Regions from separate parts of the Agromyces chitinivorans genome, predicted to be linked through region 1. Evidence: predicted binding sites of a transcription regulator. Region 1 holds the regulator's gene; the other holds the start of a gene.
What was found. Region 1 encodes LexA, which represses DNA repair genes until DNA is damaged. Its sites were predicted from a motif close to TCGAACANNTGTTCGA; they were not measured.
Positions count from the first base shown of each region.

Region 2: uvrA (excinuclease ABC subunit UvrA) is a predicted target of LexA. The motif match lies at 4,933-4,948, and genes of this name have one in related genera.

Region 1 covers NZ_JBEPJZ010000001.1:2,664,652-2,671,957, forward strand. Annotated here, with positions in the region: gene ABZK10_RS12565 (hypothetical protein) at 1-141, shown strand, start outside; gene ABZK10_RS12570 (methylenetetrahydrofolate reductase) at 419-1,414, shown strand; gene metE (5-methyltetrahydropteroyltriglutamate--homocysteine S-methyltransferase) at 1,411-3,747, shown strand; gene lexA (transcriptional repressor LexA) at 3,799-4,503, opposite strand; gene ABZK10_RS12585 (LysM peptidoglycan-binding domain-containing protein) at 4,774-5,199, shown strand; gene ABZK10_RS12590 (histidinol-phosphate transaminase) at 5,257-6,333, shown strand; gene hisB (imidazoleglycerol-phosphate dehydratase HisB) at 6,387-6,995, shown strand; gene hisH (imidazole glycerol phosphate synthase subunit HisH) at 6,992-7,306, shown strand, end outside.
Region 2 covers NZ_JBEPJZ010000002.1:349,785-357,090, forward strand. Annotated here, with positions in the region: gene uvrC (excinuclease ABC subunit UvrC) at 26-1,951, opposite strand; gene uvrA (excinuclease ABC subunit UvrA) at 1,957-4,851, opposite strand; gene uvrB (excinuclease ABC subunit UvrB) at 4,985-7,051, opposite strand; gene coaE (dephospho-CoA kinase) at 7,098-7,306, opposite strand, start outside.

The DNA.
Region 1 (7,306 bases):
GAGGAGTGGTTCGTCGCTTGCGGCGGCGAGGCCGGTCCGATGACCACGGGAGGCGTCGTCGGGTCGTACACCGTGCACGCCGACCACCATCCGATCCCCGACGACGCGGTGGAGATCTCCGCGAACGTGTACCGACGCTGATTTCCCGCGGAGCGTCCCGGAACGCGGGCCGGTGCGTGCGCACCCGCTTCGCCGCCTCCTGAACGACCGCCGCCTCCTGAACGCCCGCCGTCACATTCGGTCACGGGGGAGACGCCGCGCGCCCGCAGGCGTATCGTCGAGAACGATCGTTGCGACGGGCCCGGCCCGTCGCGTGGAGCGACCGCCGAGCCCGGCACCCGCCCGCGAGCGCCCGACCACTTCGCGTCGGGACCGCGGCCTGCCGTGCGTCCCGTCGCCCCCAGACGATGAGGACCCGATGTCCGAGACCGGCCGATTCCGACCGCACGACGACGCCGCCGTGCGGCGGGTGCCCGTGTCGTTCGAGCTGTTCCCGCCGCGCTCGGACGCCGCCGCCATCGCCCTCGGCCGCACCATCGACCGCCTCGCCGAGGCCGACCCGGCGTTCATCTCCGTGACGTTCGGCGCCGGCGGCTCGTCGCGCGAGCGGTCGCTCACGGTGCTGCGGTACATCCTGGAGCAGACGCAGGTCGAGCCCATGGCGCACCTGACCTGCGTCGGCTCGTCGCACGCGGAGGCCAACCGCCTGGTGCGCGAGTTCCTCGACGCGGGCATCACGAGCTTCCTCGCCCTCCGCGGCGACCCGCCGGCCGGCGCGGCCGAGGGCGACGGGCTGGGCGACCTCGGGTCGTCGGCCGAGCTGGTGCAGCTCATCCACCGGGTGCAGGAGGAGCGGGAGCCGTTCGCGCAGCTCGGCGTGCCGGGTGCGCCGAAGGCGCGGCGCATCGAGGACCGCCCGCGGCCGGAGCGCGTCGCGGTCGCGACGTTCCCCACGGGGCATCCGCGCTCGGCCAACCGCCGGCAGGACGTCGACGCGCTGCTCGCGAAGGAGGTCGCGGGCGCGAACCTCGCGATCACGCAGCTGTTCTGGCACGCCGACGACTACCTCGGCTTCGTCGAGCTCGCCCGAGCCGGCGGCGTGACCATCCCGATCCTGCCCGGCATCATGCCCGTCGTCTCGCCGAAGCGGCTCGCGCGGCTGACCGAGCTCACGGGCGTGCCCGCGCCCGACGACCTCGCGATCGCGCTCGAGATCGAGCCCGACGAGGCCGCCCAGCGCGAGATCGGCATGCGCTTCGCCGCCGACCTCGCGCGCGGCGTCGTCGACGGCGGCGCCCCCGGACTCCACCTGTACACCTTCAACCACCACGAGGCGGTGCTCGGCGTGCTGGCCGAGCTCGACCTCTTCCCGCCCCGGGCCGCCCGGCCCACGTCCCTCACGGAGCACGCATGACCCGCACGACCTTCCCGACCGGCACGATCCTCGGCTACCCCCGCATCGGGCGCCGACGCGAACTCAAGCGCGCCGTCGAGTCCTTCTGGAGCGGCCGCATCGACGAGGCGGAGCTCGAGCGCACCGCCGCCGAGCTGCGCGCCGCGACCCGCGAGCGGCTGCAGGCGCTCGGCCTCGGCGCCGACGACTCGTCGATCCCCGAGTCGTTCTCGTACTACGACCAGGTGCTCGACGCCGCCGTCGCGGTGGGCGCGATCCCCGAGCGCTTCGCCGACCTGGTCGACGACTCCGGCCGCGTCGGCCTCGACGCCTACTTCACCATCGCGCGCGGCGAGGGCGAGAAGGCCCCCCTCGAGATGACGAAGTGGTTCGACTCGAACTACCACTACCTGGTGCCCGAGATCGCGGCCGACACCGCGTTCCGCCTCGCCGACGACCGCATCGTGCGCGAGGTCGCCGAGGCGCGCGGGGCGGGCCTCGTGACCCGGCCCGTCGTGGTCGGTCCGGTGACCCTCCTGCTGCTGAGCAAGGCCGCCGAGGGCTCGGATGCCTCCTTCCGGCCGCTCGACCGCCTGGACGACCTGCTGCCGGTGTACGTCGAGCTCCTCTCGCGGCTCGCCGACGCGGGCGCCGAGTGGGTGCAGCTCGACGAACCGGCGCTGGTGTCGGAGAGCATCGACGTCGACCCGGCCGACGCGCGTGCGGCCCTCGCCCGCGCGTACGAGGTGCTCGGCGGGGCATCCGCCCGCCCCTCGATCCTCGTCGCCGCGCCCTACGGCGCGCTCGACGCGGCGCTGCCCGTGCTCGCCGCGAGCCCGGTCGAGGCGATCGGACTCGACCTCGTGCGCGGCAGCGCGCCGGTCGGCCTCGATGACGTCACCCGCGCCGGCCTCGCGACCAAGGCGATCGTCGCGGGCGTCGTCGACGGCCACAACGTCTGGCGCGGCGACCTCGCCGCCGCCCTGACCGCGGCCGAGTCGGTGCGCGACCTCGGCGCCGCGCTCGCGGTGTCGACCTCGACGTCGCTGCTGCACGTGCCGCACGACGTCGACGACGAGACCGCGCTCGACGCGCGGCTGCGTTCCTGGCTCGCCTTCGCCGACCAGAAGGTCGCGCAGGTCGCCGTGCTCGCCCGCGGCCTCGCCGGGGGAGCGGACGCGATCGCCGACGAGCTCGCCGCCGCCACCGCCGCCCTCGCCGACCGCAGCGGCGCCGCGGGCGTGCGCGACGGCGCGGTGCGCGACCGCCTCGCCGCACTCGACGCCGACGCGGGCACCCGGGCCGACTACGAGGCGCGCGTCGCGGCGCAGGCCGAGCTCGACCTGCCGGTGCTGCCCACGACCACGATCGGGTCGTTCCCGCAGACCGGCGACATCCGTCGTGCCCGTGCCCGCCACGCGCGCGGCGAGCTCGACGACGCCGGCTACGAGGCCCTGATGCGCGCGGAGATCGAGCGCGTCATCCGCCTCCAGGAGGAGATCGGACTCGACGTGCTGGTGCACGGCGAACCGGAGCGCAACGACATGGTGCAGTACTTCGCCGAGCTGCTCGACGGCTTCGCCGTGACCGAGCACGGCTGGGTGCAGTCGTACGGCAGCCGCTGCACGCGCCCCTCGATCCTCTGGGGCGACGTGTCCCGCCCCGAGCCGATGACGGTCGAGTGGTCGCGGTACGCGCAGTCGCTCTCCGACAAGCCCGTCAAGGGCATGCTCACCGGGCCCGTGACGATCCTCGCATGGTCGTTCGTGCGCGACGACCAGCCGCTGGGCGACACGGCGAACCAGGTGGCGCTGGCGCTGCGCGACGAGATCGCCGACCTCGAGACCGCCGGCATCCGCATCATCCAGGTCGACGAGCCGGCGCTGCGCGAGCTGCTGCCGCTGAAGCGCGCCGACCAGCCGGCGTACCTCGACTGGTCGGTCGGCGCGTTCCGCCTCGCGACCGGCGGCGCGGCGACGGCCACGCAGGTGCACACCCACCTCTGCTACTCGGAGTTCGGCGTGGTGATCGACGCGATCCGCGCGCTCGACGCCGACGTGACGAGCATCGAGGCGGCGCGCAGCCGCATGGAGGTCGTCGACGACCTGCGCACGAGCGGCTTCGACCACGGCGTCGGCCCGGGCGTCTACGACATCCACTCGCCGCGCGTGCCGAGCGTCGCAGAGGTCACCGAGCTGCTCGAGCGCGCGGCGGACTCGCTGCCGCTCCGCCAGGTCTGGGTGAACCCCGACTGCGGCCTGAAGACGCGCGGCTACGACGAGACGGTCGCCTCGCTGCGCAACATCATCGACGCCACCCGCGAGGTGCGCGCCCGCGCGGCGGTCGGGGCCTGAGCGGATGCCCCGGGGCGCGCGCCGCCCCGGGGCATCCGTCGTCGTGCGGCGCTAGACGGTGCGGAGCACGGCGACGACCTTGCCCAGGATCTCGGCGTAGTCGCCGAGGATGGGCTCGAACGCGCTGTTGCGCGGCAGCAGCCAGGTGTGGCCGTCGCGCTGCCGGAAGACCTTGACGGTCGCCTCGCCGTCGAGCATCGCGGCGACGATCTCGCCGTTCTCGGCGGTCTGCTGCTGCCGCACGACGACCCAGTCGCCGTCGCAGATCGCCGCGTCGACCATCGAGTCGCCGACGACCTTGAGGATGAACAGCTCGCCCTTGCCGACGAGTTGGCGGGGGAGCGGGAACACCTCCTCGATCTGCTGGTCGGCGGTGATCGGCACGCCCGCGGCGATGCGGCCCACCAGCGGCACCATCGCGGCGTCGCCCACGGGGGCGGGGGAGCCGGATGCCCCTGACGCGCCGGTCTCGTCGGCGGCCTCCGTCTGCTGCGGCGTCTCGATGAGCACCTCGAGCGCGCGCGGCCGGTTCGGGTCGCGCCGCAGGTAGCCGCTCAGCTCGAGCTGGTTGAGCTGGTGGGCGACGCTCGAGAGCGACGACAGGCTCACCGCGTCGCCGATCTCGCGCATGCTCGGCGGGTAGCCCCGCGTCGAGACGGAGCGCTGGATCACGTCGAGGATCTGCAGCTGCTTGGCGCTGAGGTTCTTGCGCCGCCGGGTCGCCCGACGCTGCTCGAGGTCGTTCTCGGTGTCCACGTGCTCCGCCCTCCACGGGATCGGCAGTCCGTGCCGCCGAACCGAATGTCAGTGGTGTCTGATCGACTGTCGCCAGACATTCGAAACTGTATCCCTCGCTACGGGGTCGGGCAAACATATGTTCGAGCGTGTCGCGCGGAAATCCGCGGCTCTCCGTTGCGGATGCGGGGTTGAGTGTTCGATCATTCGAAGGTATATTCGGAACACAGCTTCGCGCCGGCACTCCCGGCCGAGTGCCGGCGCGAAGCTTCCGGGAGGTGCGAGATGACGATGGCAATCCACAGCGGCACGGTCTTCGGTTCGCCGCGCACGACGACGACGGTCCCGAGCCGGGAACGCCCCAGCGCGGCTCGACCCAGCGCGGCGCGACCGCAGACCGACCAGATCCCCGCACGCACGAGGCTCCGCCTGACCCGGCGCGGGCGGCTCGTCTTCGGCACGCTCGGCGTGCTGATCGCGCTGGCGTTCGCGCTGCTGCTGCCGCTCGCGGCCGCTCCCGCCGTCGCCGGTGACGAGGCGGCCGAGCCGCTGCAGGTCATCACGGTCGAGCAGGGGCAGTCGCTCTGGGCCATCGCCGAGCAGATCGCGCCGCACGCCGACCCGCGCGAGGTCATCACCGACATCCTGCGCCTCAACGGCCTCGACTCGGCCGAGCTGGTGCCCGGCCAGCAGCTCGCCCTTCCGGCCGACCGCTGAGTCCGGCGGTGCCCCGGGGCGCCGAAACACGTCGGTCGCCGTCAGTAGCATGAGTGCGTGACGACCCTCGACGACCTCCCGATCCGCGATGACCTCCGAGGCAAGGTGCCCTACGGCGCGCCGCAGCTGCACGTGCCCGTCGCGCTGAACGTGAACGAGAACACGCACCCGATTCCCGAGGACGTCGCGCACGACATCATCGCCCGCATCGCCCAGGCACTGCTGAGCCTCAACCGCTACCCCGACCGCGAGTTCACGGCCCTGCGCGAGGCGCTCGCGGGCTACCTCGGCCACGGGCTCTCGCCCGACCGCATCTGGGCGGCGAACGGCTCGAACGAGGTGCTCCAGCAGGTGCTGCAGGCGTTCGGCGGGTTCGGGCGCACGGCGCTCGGCTTCGCCCCGACCTACTCGATGTACCCGCTGCTGTCGTCGGGCGTCGGCGTGGAGTGGATCGGCGCCGAGCGCGATGCCGACTTCGAGCTCTCGCCCGAGACCGCGGTGCGCGCGATCGAGCAGCACGATCCCGACCTCGTCATCCTCTGCTCGCCGAACAACCCCACGGGCACGCCGATCCCGCTCGAGACCGTGCGCGCCGTCGCCGACGCGGCTCGCGGCATGGTCGTCGTCGACGAGGCGTACGCCGAGTTCGCCCCGCCCGGTTCGCCGAGCGCGCTGTCGCTGCTCGAGGGCCGCCCGCGCCTGATCGTCTCGCGCACCATGAGCAAGGCGTTCGCCTTCGCCGGCGCTCGGGTCGGCTACCTCGCCGCGGACCCCGCCGTGATCGACGCGATCCGGCTCGTGCGCCTGCCGTACCACCTCTCCGCGCTCACCCAGGCGGCGGCGATCGGCGCGGTCGAGCACGCGCCCGAGATGCTGGCCATGGTCGACGACATCCGCGGCCAGCGCGACCGCATCTCGGCCGAGCTCGCCGGACTCGGCTACCGCCCGTACCGCTCGTGGAGCAACTTCGTGCTCTTCGCGGGCGTCGACGACCCGCCGGCGACATGGGCGGCGCTCCGCGACCGCGGCGTCCTCGTGCGCGATGTCGGCATCCCCGGCACCCTGCGGGTGAGCGCGGGCACCGAGACCGAGACGACGGCGTTCCTCGAGGCCCTCGCGGCGGTGGGGCGCTGAGCGGCCCCGTCGCACGCGAGGAGCGCGGCATCCGCCCGCAATAGGATGGCCGCATGAGCACCCCCGCACGGACCGCCCGCGTGCAGCGCGAGACGAGCGAGTCGAGCATCGACCTGTCGCTCGACCTCGACGGCACCGGAACGAGCGACATCGAGACCTCGGTGCCGTTCTACGACCACCTGCTGACGGCGTTCGCGAAGCACTCGCTGACCGACCTGACCGTGCGCGCCCGGGGCGACATCGAGATCGACGTGCACCACACGGTGGAAGACGTCGGCATCGTGCTCGGCACCGCGATCAGGCAGGCGCTCGGCGACAAGCGCGGCATCTCGCGCTACGGCGACGCGCTCGTGCCGCTCGACGAGGCGCTCGCGCAGGCCGTCGTCGACCTCTCCGGCCGGCCGTACCTCGTGCACACAGGCGAGCCCGCGGGCTTCGAGTTCCACCTGATCGGCGGGCACTTCACCGGCTCCATGGTGCGTCACGTGTTCGAGGCCATCACGTTCCACGCGGCGATGACCGTGCACGTCGACGTGCGCGCGGGCCGCGACCCGCACCACATCGCCGAGGCCGAGTTCAAGGCGTTCGCGCGCGCGTTCCGCCAGGCGAAGGCGCTCGACCCGCTGGTGTCGGGCGTGCCCTCGACGAAGGGCGCGCTGTGAGCCGACCGAGCGTGGTCGTGCTCGACTACGGCACCGGCAACGTGCACTCCGCGGTCAAGGCGCTCGAGCGCGCCGGTGCCGAGGTGGAGCTCACGGCCGACCGCACGGCGGCGATGGAGGCCGACGGCCTGCTCGTCCCCGGCGTCGGCGCGTTCAGCGCCGTCATGGCCGCCCTGAAGGGCGTGCGCGGCGACGAGATCATCGACCGCCGCCTTGCGGGCGGCCGCCCCGTGATGGGCATCTGCGTCGGCATGCAGGTGCTCTTCGAGCACGGCATCGAGCGCGGCGTCGACACCGAGGGGCTCGGCGAG
Region 2 (7,306 bases), on a different contig from region 1:
CCCTCTCGTCCGCCCCGACCCCAGCCTACCGACCGCGAGCGGGCTCGGGGGACGGCTCCGGATGCAGGTGGCGGTGCACCGCCTCCGCCGTCGCGGGGCCGACGCCGCGCACCTCGGCGATCTCCGCAGCGCTCGCCGAGCGCAGGCGGGTGACCGAGCCGAAGTGGCGCAGCAGTTCCTTCACCCGCGCCGGGCCGAGCCCGGGCACCTCCGCGAGCACCGACCCGATGTCGCGCTTCCGGCGCTGCCGCTGGTGCGTGATCGCGAACCGGTGCGCCTCGTCGCGGATGCGCTGGAACATGAACAGCGCCTCGCTGTTGCGCGGCAGCACGACCGGGAATGCCGACTCGGGCGTCCAGATCTCCTCGAGCCGCTTCGCGATGCCGGCGAGACGGATGCCGCCCACGCCGCTGTCCGCGAGGGCACGCGCCGCGGCCGCCACCTGCGGCTCGCCCCCGTCGACGATCAGCAGGTTCGGCCGGTAGGCGAACTTCCTGCGTCGACCGGTCTCGGCGGCGTCCTCCCCGTCGGGCGACGCGTCGGTCGTCGCATCCGACCCCACCGCGTCGTCGTCGCGCAGGTACGCGAGCCGCCGGCTCAGCACCTGGTACAGCGCCTCCGTGTCGTCCGCGTACTCGGGAACGGTGAACCGGCGGTACTCGTCCTTGCGCGGCAGACCGTCCTCGAACACCACCATCGACGCGACGATGTTCGTGCCCGACAGGTGCGACACGTCGAAGCACTCCATGCGCAGCGGGGCATCCGGCATGTCGAGCGCCTCCTGGATGTCCTCGAGCGCCTGCGACCGGGCCGTGAAGTCGGCGCTGCGCCGGGTCTTGTAGAGCATCAGCGCGTGGGCCGCGTTCTGCCGGGCGGTCTCGAGGAGCGCCGCCTTGTCGCCGCGGCGCGCGACCTTGAGGCGCACCCGACGGCCCGCGATCGCCTCGAGCCACGACTGCAGCGCCTCGGCGTCGTCGGGCAGCTCCGGCACGACCACCTCGGCGGGCGGGGACTCGTCGTCGCCGTAGACGTTCTGCACGACGGAGTCGACGAGGTCGCCGAGGCCGACGTCGAGCTCCTTGTCGACCGTCCACGCGCGCACCGCGCGGATGCGCCCCTTGCGGACCCGGAAGAGCTGCACGGCGGCAGCGAGCTCGTCGTGCTCGATCCCGAACAGGTCGATGTCGACCGAGTCGCGCAGCACGACCGCCGTCTTCTCGAAGAACGAGCGTGCCGCCTGCAGCTGGTCGCGACGACGGGCGGCGCGCTCGTAGTCCTGGGCGACGGACGCCTCCCGCATCTGGCGCTCGAGGTCGTCGATGATGCGCGAGTCCTGGTTCTGCATGAACGCCACGAACCGGTCGACGCTCCGCCGGTGCTCCTCGATGCCGACGACGCCCGAGCACGGGCCGAAGCAGCGCCCGATCTGGCCGAGGAAGCACGGCTTGCCGCTGTCCATCGCACGCTTGTAGTCGGAGTCCTTGCAGGCGCGCATCGGGAAGATCGTGCGCAGCAGGTCGAGCGTCTCCTGCGCCGCCCACACCTTCGGGTACGGCCCGAAGTACTTCGCGCCCGGGATGTTCGCCCGGCGCGTGACGATCGCACGGGGCGCCTCGTCGGCGAGCGTCACCGCGATGTACGGGTACGACTTGTCGTCCCGGTACTTGACGTTGAACGGCGGGTCGAACTCCTTGATCCAGGTGTACTCGAGCTGCAGCGCGTCGACGTCGCCGCCGACCACCGTCCACTCGACGGAGGCCGCCGTGAGCACCATCCGCCGGGTGCGCTCGTGCAGGCTCCGCAGCGGCACGAAGTAGTTCGACAGCCGCGCGCGGAGGTTCTTCGCCTTGCCGACGTACAGCACCCGCCCGGTCTCGTCTCGGAAGCGGTAGACGCCCGGCTGCGTCGGGATCTCCCCCGCCTTCGGCCGGTACGGAACGGTGTCGCGCATCCTGCTCAGCTTGCCGCCTCGACGCGCGCCTCGGGCGCCTCCTCCAGGATCTCGCGCAGGAACCGTCCGGTGTGGCTGTCCTCGACCGCGGCGACGTCCTCGGGCGTGCCGGTCGCGACGATCGTGCCGCCGCCGGAGCCGCCCTCGGGGCCGAGGTCGACGACCCAGTCGGCCGACTTGATCACGTCGAGGTTGTGCTCGATCACGATGACCGTGTTGCCCTTGTCGACGAGCTTGCCGAGCACCTTGAGGAGCTTCTGCACGTCCTCGAAGTGCAGGCCGGTGGTCGGCTCGTCGAGCACGTACACGGTGCGCCCGTTGGAGCGGCGCTGGAGCTCCGTGGCGAGCTTCACGCGCTGCGCCTCGCCCCCCGAGAGGGTCGTGGCGCTCTGGCCGAGCTGCACGTAGCCGAGGCCGACGTCGACGAGCGTCTTCAGGTACCGGTGGATCGCGGAGATCGGCTCGAAGAACTCGGCCGCCTCGCTGATCGGCATCTCGAGCACCTCGGCGATGTGCTTGCCCTTGTAGTGCACCTGCAGGGTCTCGCGGTTGTACCGCGCTCCCCCGCAGACCTCGCACGCGACGTACACGTCGGGCAGGAAGTTCATCTCGATCTTGATGGTGCCGTCGCCCGAGCACGCCTCGCAGCGGCCGCCCTTGACGTTGAAGCTGAAGCGGCCCGGCAGGTAGCCGCGGGCCTTCGCCTCGGTGGTCTCGGCGAAGAGCGTGCGGATGCGGTCGAACACGCCCGTGTAGGTCGCCGGGTTCGACCGCGGCGTGCGCCCGATGGGCGCCTGGTCGACGTGCACGACCTTGTCGAGGTTGTCGAGCCCCTCGACCCGGAGGTGCCTGCCCGGCACCTTCCGCGCCCCGTTCAGCCGGTTCGCGAGCACCCGGTAGAGGATGTCGTTCACGAGCGAGGACTTGCCGGAGCCGCTCACGCCCGTCACCGCGGTGAAGACGCCGAGCGGGAACGTCACGTCGACGCCCCGCAGGTTGTTGGCGGATGCCCCGCGCACCGTGATCTCGCGGTCGTGGTCGATCGGCCGGCGCACCGCGGGCACCGCGATGCTGCGGCGCCCCGCGAGGTAGTCGCCCGTCACGGAGCGGCGGTTCTCGACCAGTTCGCGGTAGCTGCCCGAATGGACCACCTGCCCGCCGCCGACGCCCGCGCCGGGCCCGATGTCGACGATCCAGTCGGCGGTGCGGATGGTGTCCTCGTCGTGCTCGACGACGATCAGCGTGTTGCCGAGGTCGCGGAGGGCGACGAGCGTCTCGATCAGCCGGCGGTTGTCGCGCTGGTGGAGGCCGATGCTGGGCTCGTCGAGCACGTACAGCACGCCGGTGAGCCCGGAGCCGATCTGCGTCGCGAGCCTGATGCGCTGCGCCTCGCCGCCCGACAGCGTGCCGGCGGCGCGCGCGAGGTCGAGGTAGCTGAGCCCCACCCTGATGAGGAAGTCGAGCCGCAGCTTGATCTCGCGCAGCACCTGGGCGGCGATCGCCTGCTCGCGCTCGGTGAGCTCGAGCCGGTCCATGAACTCGCGTGCATCACTGAGGCTCAGCAGCCCCACGTCGGCGATCGAGTGGTCGTGGATCAGCACCGAGAGCACCTCGGGCTTCAGGCGCTTGCCGTCGCAGACGGGGCACGGCACCTCGCGGAGGTACTCCGCCCAGCGGGCCCGCTGCACGTCGCTCTCGGCCTGGAGGTACTGCCGCTCGATGTAGGGGACCACGCCCTCGAAGCCCGACGTGTACGACAGCTCGCGCCCGTAGCGGTTGCGCCAGCGCACCTTCACCTCGAAGTTGTCGCCGTGCAGCACGGCGTCGCGCACCTCGTCGTTCAGCTCGTTCCACGGGGTGTCGAGCGAGAAGTCGAGGTCGCGGGCGAGGCCGTCGAGGAGCTTCTCGTAGTAGTTGTAGAGGCTCTTGCCCTGGCTCGTCCACGGCAGGATGACGCCGCCGGCGATGCTCAGCTCGGGGTCGCCGAGCAGCAGCTGGTCGTCGACCGACATGCGGGTGCCGAGGCCGGTGCACTCGGGACAGGCCCCGAACGGGGCGTTGAACGAGAACGTGCGCGGCTCGATCTCGGTGAGCTGGATCGGATGCTGGTTCGGGCAGGACAGCTTCTCGGAGAACGTCTGCCACGCCGCGTCGCCCTCGCGGTCGACGAAGTTGATGCGCACCAGCCCGTCGGTGAGGCGCAGCGCCGTCTCGAGCGAGTCGGTCAGGCGCCCCAGGATCTCGGGACCGGCGACGAGGCGGTCGACCACCACCGAGATGTCGTGCTTGACCTGCTTCTTCAGCTTCGGCGGGTCGGTGAGCTGGACCATCTCGCCGTCGACGAGGGCGCGCGAGTAGCCCTGCGCGGCGAGCTCGGCGAACAGGTCGACGAACTCGCCCTTCTTCTGGCTCACGACCGGGCTCAGCACCTGGTAGCGCGTGCGCTCCTCGAGTTCCATCAGCTGGTCGGCGATCTGCTGCACGGTCTGCCGCTGGATCCGCTCGCCGCACACCGGGCAGTGCGGTACGCCGATGCGGGCCCAGAGCAGGCGCATGTAGTCGTAGATCTCGGTGATCGTGCCGACCGTCGAGCGCGGGTTGCGGTTGGTCGACTTCTGGTCGATCGAGACCGCGGGGCTGAGGCCCTCGATGAAGTCGACGTCGGGACGGTCGACCTGGCCCAGGAACTGGCGCGCGTACGCCGAGAGCGACTCGACGTAGCGGCGCTGGCCCTCGGCGAAGATCGTGTCGAACGCGAGGGAGGACTTGCCGGAGCCGGAGAGCCCGGTGAACACCACCAGCGAGTCGCGCGGAAGCTCGACGTCGACGTTCTGGAGGTTGTGCACGCGGGCGCCGCGCACGCTCAGGCGCGCACGGGTATCGAGATGGGAGACAGCCACCACTCGAGTCTAGGCACGCCCACCGACACCGAAGTCCGCGGGGCGGACGCCCTCGGCGAACGCCGCCGCGCGCCGTGCCCGCCGCACACGTGATCGGGCGGTTCGCGGTTCCCGTCCGCTCCGTGGCATCCGCTCAGCCCAGGTGGCCCGCCTTCTCCATCTGGCGCAGCTCGCGCTTCAACTCCGACACCTCGTCGCGCAGGCGCGCGGCCAGCTCGAACTTCAGCTCGGCCGCCGCCTCGAGCATCTGGCCGTTCAGGTCTGCGATGAGCGACTCGAGGTCGTTCGCGCCCGCGGCGGCGATGCCCTCGCGCTTGAGGTTCGGCACCGGCGACTTCTTGGCGCTCTCGCGACCCGCGAGCAGGGCAGCGGTGTCGGCCTCCTCGCGCGCGAGCACCGCGGTGATGTCGGCGATGCGCTTGCGCAGCGGCTGCGGGTCGACGCCGTTCGCGCGGTTGTACTCGACCTGCTTCTCCCGACGCCGATTCGTCTCGTCGATCGCCGTGCGCATCGAGTCGGTGAGCACGTCGGCGTACATGTGCACCTGCCCGGACACGTTGCGCGCCGCACGCCCGATCGTCTGGATGAGCGAGGTCGACGAACGCAGGAACCCCTCCTTGTCGGCGTCGAGGATCGACACCAGCGACACCTCGGGCAGGTCGAGGCCCTCGCGCAGCAGGTTGATGCCCACCAGCACGTCGTAGACGCCGGCCCGCAGCTCGGTGAGCAACTCCACGCGACGCAGCGTGTCGACGTCGGAGTGGAGGTACCGCACCCGCACGCCGGCCTCGGTGAGGAAGTCGGTGAGGTCCTCCGCCATACGCTTGGTGAGCGTCGTGACCAGCACGCGCTCGTCGCGCTCGGCGCGGGCGCGGATCTCCTCGAGCAGGTCGTCGATCTGCCCCTTGCTGGGCTTGACGACGATCTCGGGGTCGATGAGCCCGGTCGGGCGGATGATCTGCTCGACCACGCCGTCGGCCACGCCGAGCTCGTACCGGCCGGGGGTCGCCGAGAGGTAGACCGTCTGGCCCACGCGCTCGGAGAACTCGTCCCAGGTGAGCGGCCGGTTGTCGAGTGCGCTCGGCAGGCGGAACCCGTGCTCGACGAGCGTGCGCTTGCGCGACGAGTCGCCCTCGTACATCGCGCCGATCTGCGGCACCGTCACGTGCGACTCGTCGATGACGACGAGAAGATCATCGGGGAAGTAGTCGAGCAGGCAGTGCGGCGGCTCCCCCGCCTCGCGTCCGTCGATGTGCCGCGAGTAGTTCTCGATGCCCGAGCAGAACCCGATCTGCTCCATCATCTCGAGGTCGAAGGTCGTGCGCATGCGCAGGCGCTGCGCCTCGAGCAGCTTGCCCTGGCGCTCGAGCTCGGCGAGGCGCTCCTCGAGCTCGGTGCGGATCGTGCCGACCGCGCGGTCCATCACCTCGGTGCTCGCGACGTAGTGCGAGCCCGGGAAGACCGGCACCGCGTCGAGCTGCGCCACGACCTCGCCGGTGAGCGGATGCAGGTGGTACAGCGCCTCGATCTCGTCGCCGAACATCTCGATGCGGATCGCGAGCTCCTCGTACACCGGGATGATCTCGATCGTGTCGCCGCGCACGCGGAACGTGCCGCGCGAGAACTCGATGTCGTTGCGCTGGTACTGCATCGAGACGAACTTGCGGATGAGCCAGTCGCGGTCGAGTCGCTGGCCCACCTGCAGCGGCATCATGGCCGCGAGGTACTCCTCGGGCGTGCCGAGCCCGTAGATGCAGGAGACCGTCGAGACCACCACGACGTCGCGCCGGCTGAGGAGCGAGTTCGTCGTCGAGTGCCGGAGGCGCTCCACCTCCGCGTTGATCGACGAGTCCTTCTCGATGAACGTGTCCGTCTGCGGCACGTACGCCTCGGGCTGGTAGTAGTCGTAGTACGAGACGAAGTACTCGACCGCGTTGTTCGGCAGCAGCTCGCGGAACTCGTTCGCGAGCTGGGCGGCGAGGGTCTTGTTGTGCGCCAGCACGAGCGTGGGGCGCTGCACCGCCTCGATCAGCCAGGCGGTCGTCGCCGACTTGCCCGTGCCGGTGGCGCCGAGGAGCACCACGTCGGCCTCCCCCGCATTCACCCGGCCCGCGAGTTCGGCGATCGCTGCCGGCTGGTCGCCGCTGGGCGAGTATTCGCTGACCACCTCGAACGGGCGCACGGAACGGGTCGACTGCATGCGTCCAAGTCTAGGTTCGCCCTCGGACACCGGGCCCGGGCGACGGCTATCCGGCCGCGCGGAGCTCCCGGATGCGCGTCCACAGTGCGTCGACCTGGCTCATCGTGTGGGCGAGGCTGCCGCCCGTGTCGATCACGACGTCCGCCACCTCGCGCCGCTCGGCGTCGGTCGCCTGCGCGTCCACGCGCGCCTGCGCGTGGCCGCGTTCCAGTCCGCGCTCGTCGACCAGCCGGTCGACGCGCGTGCGCGCGGGCG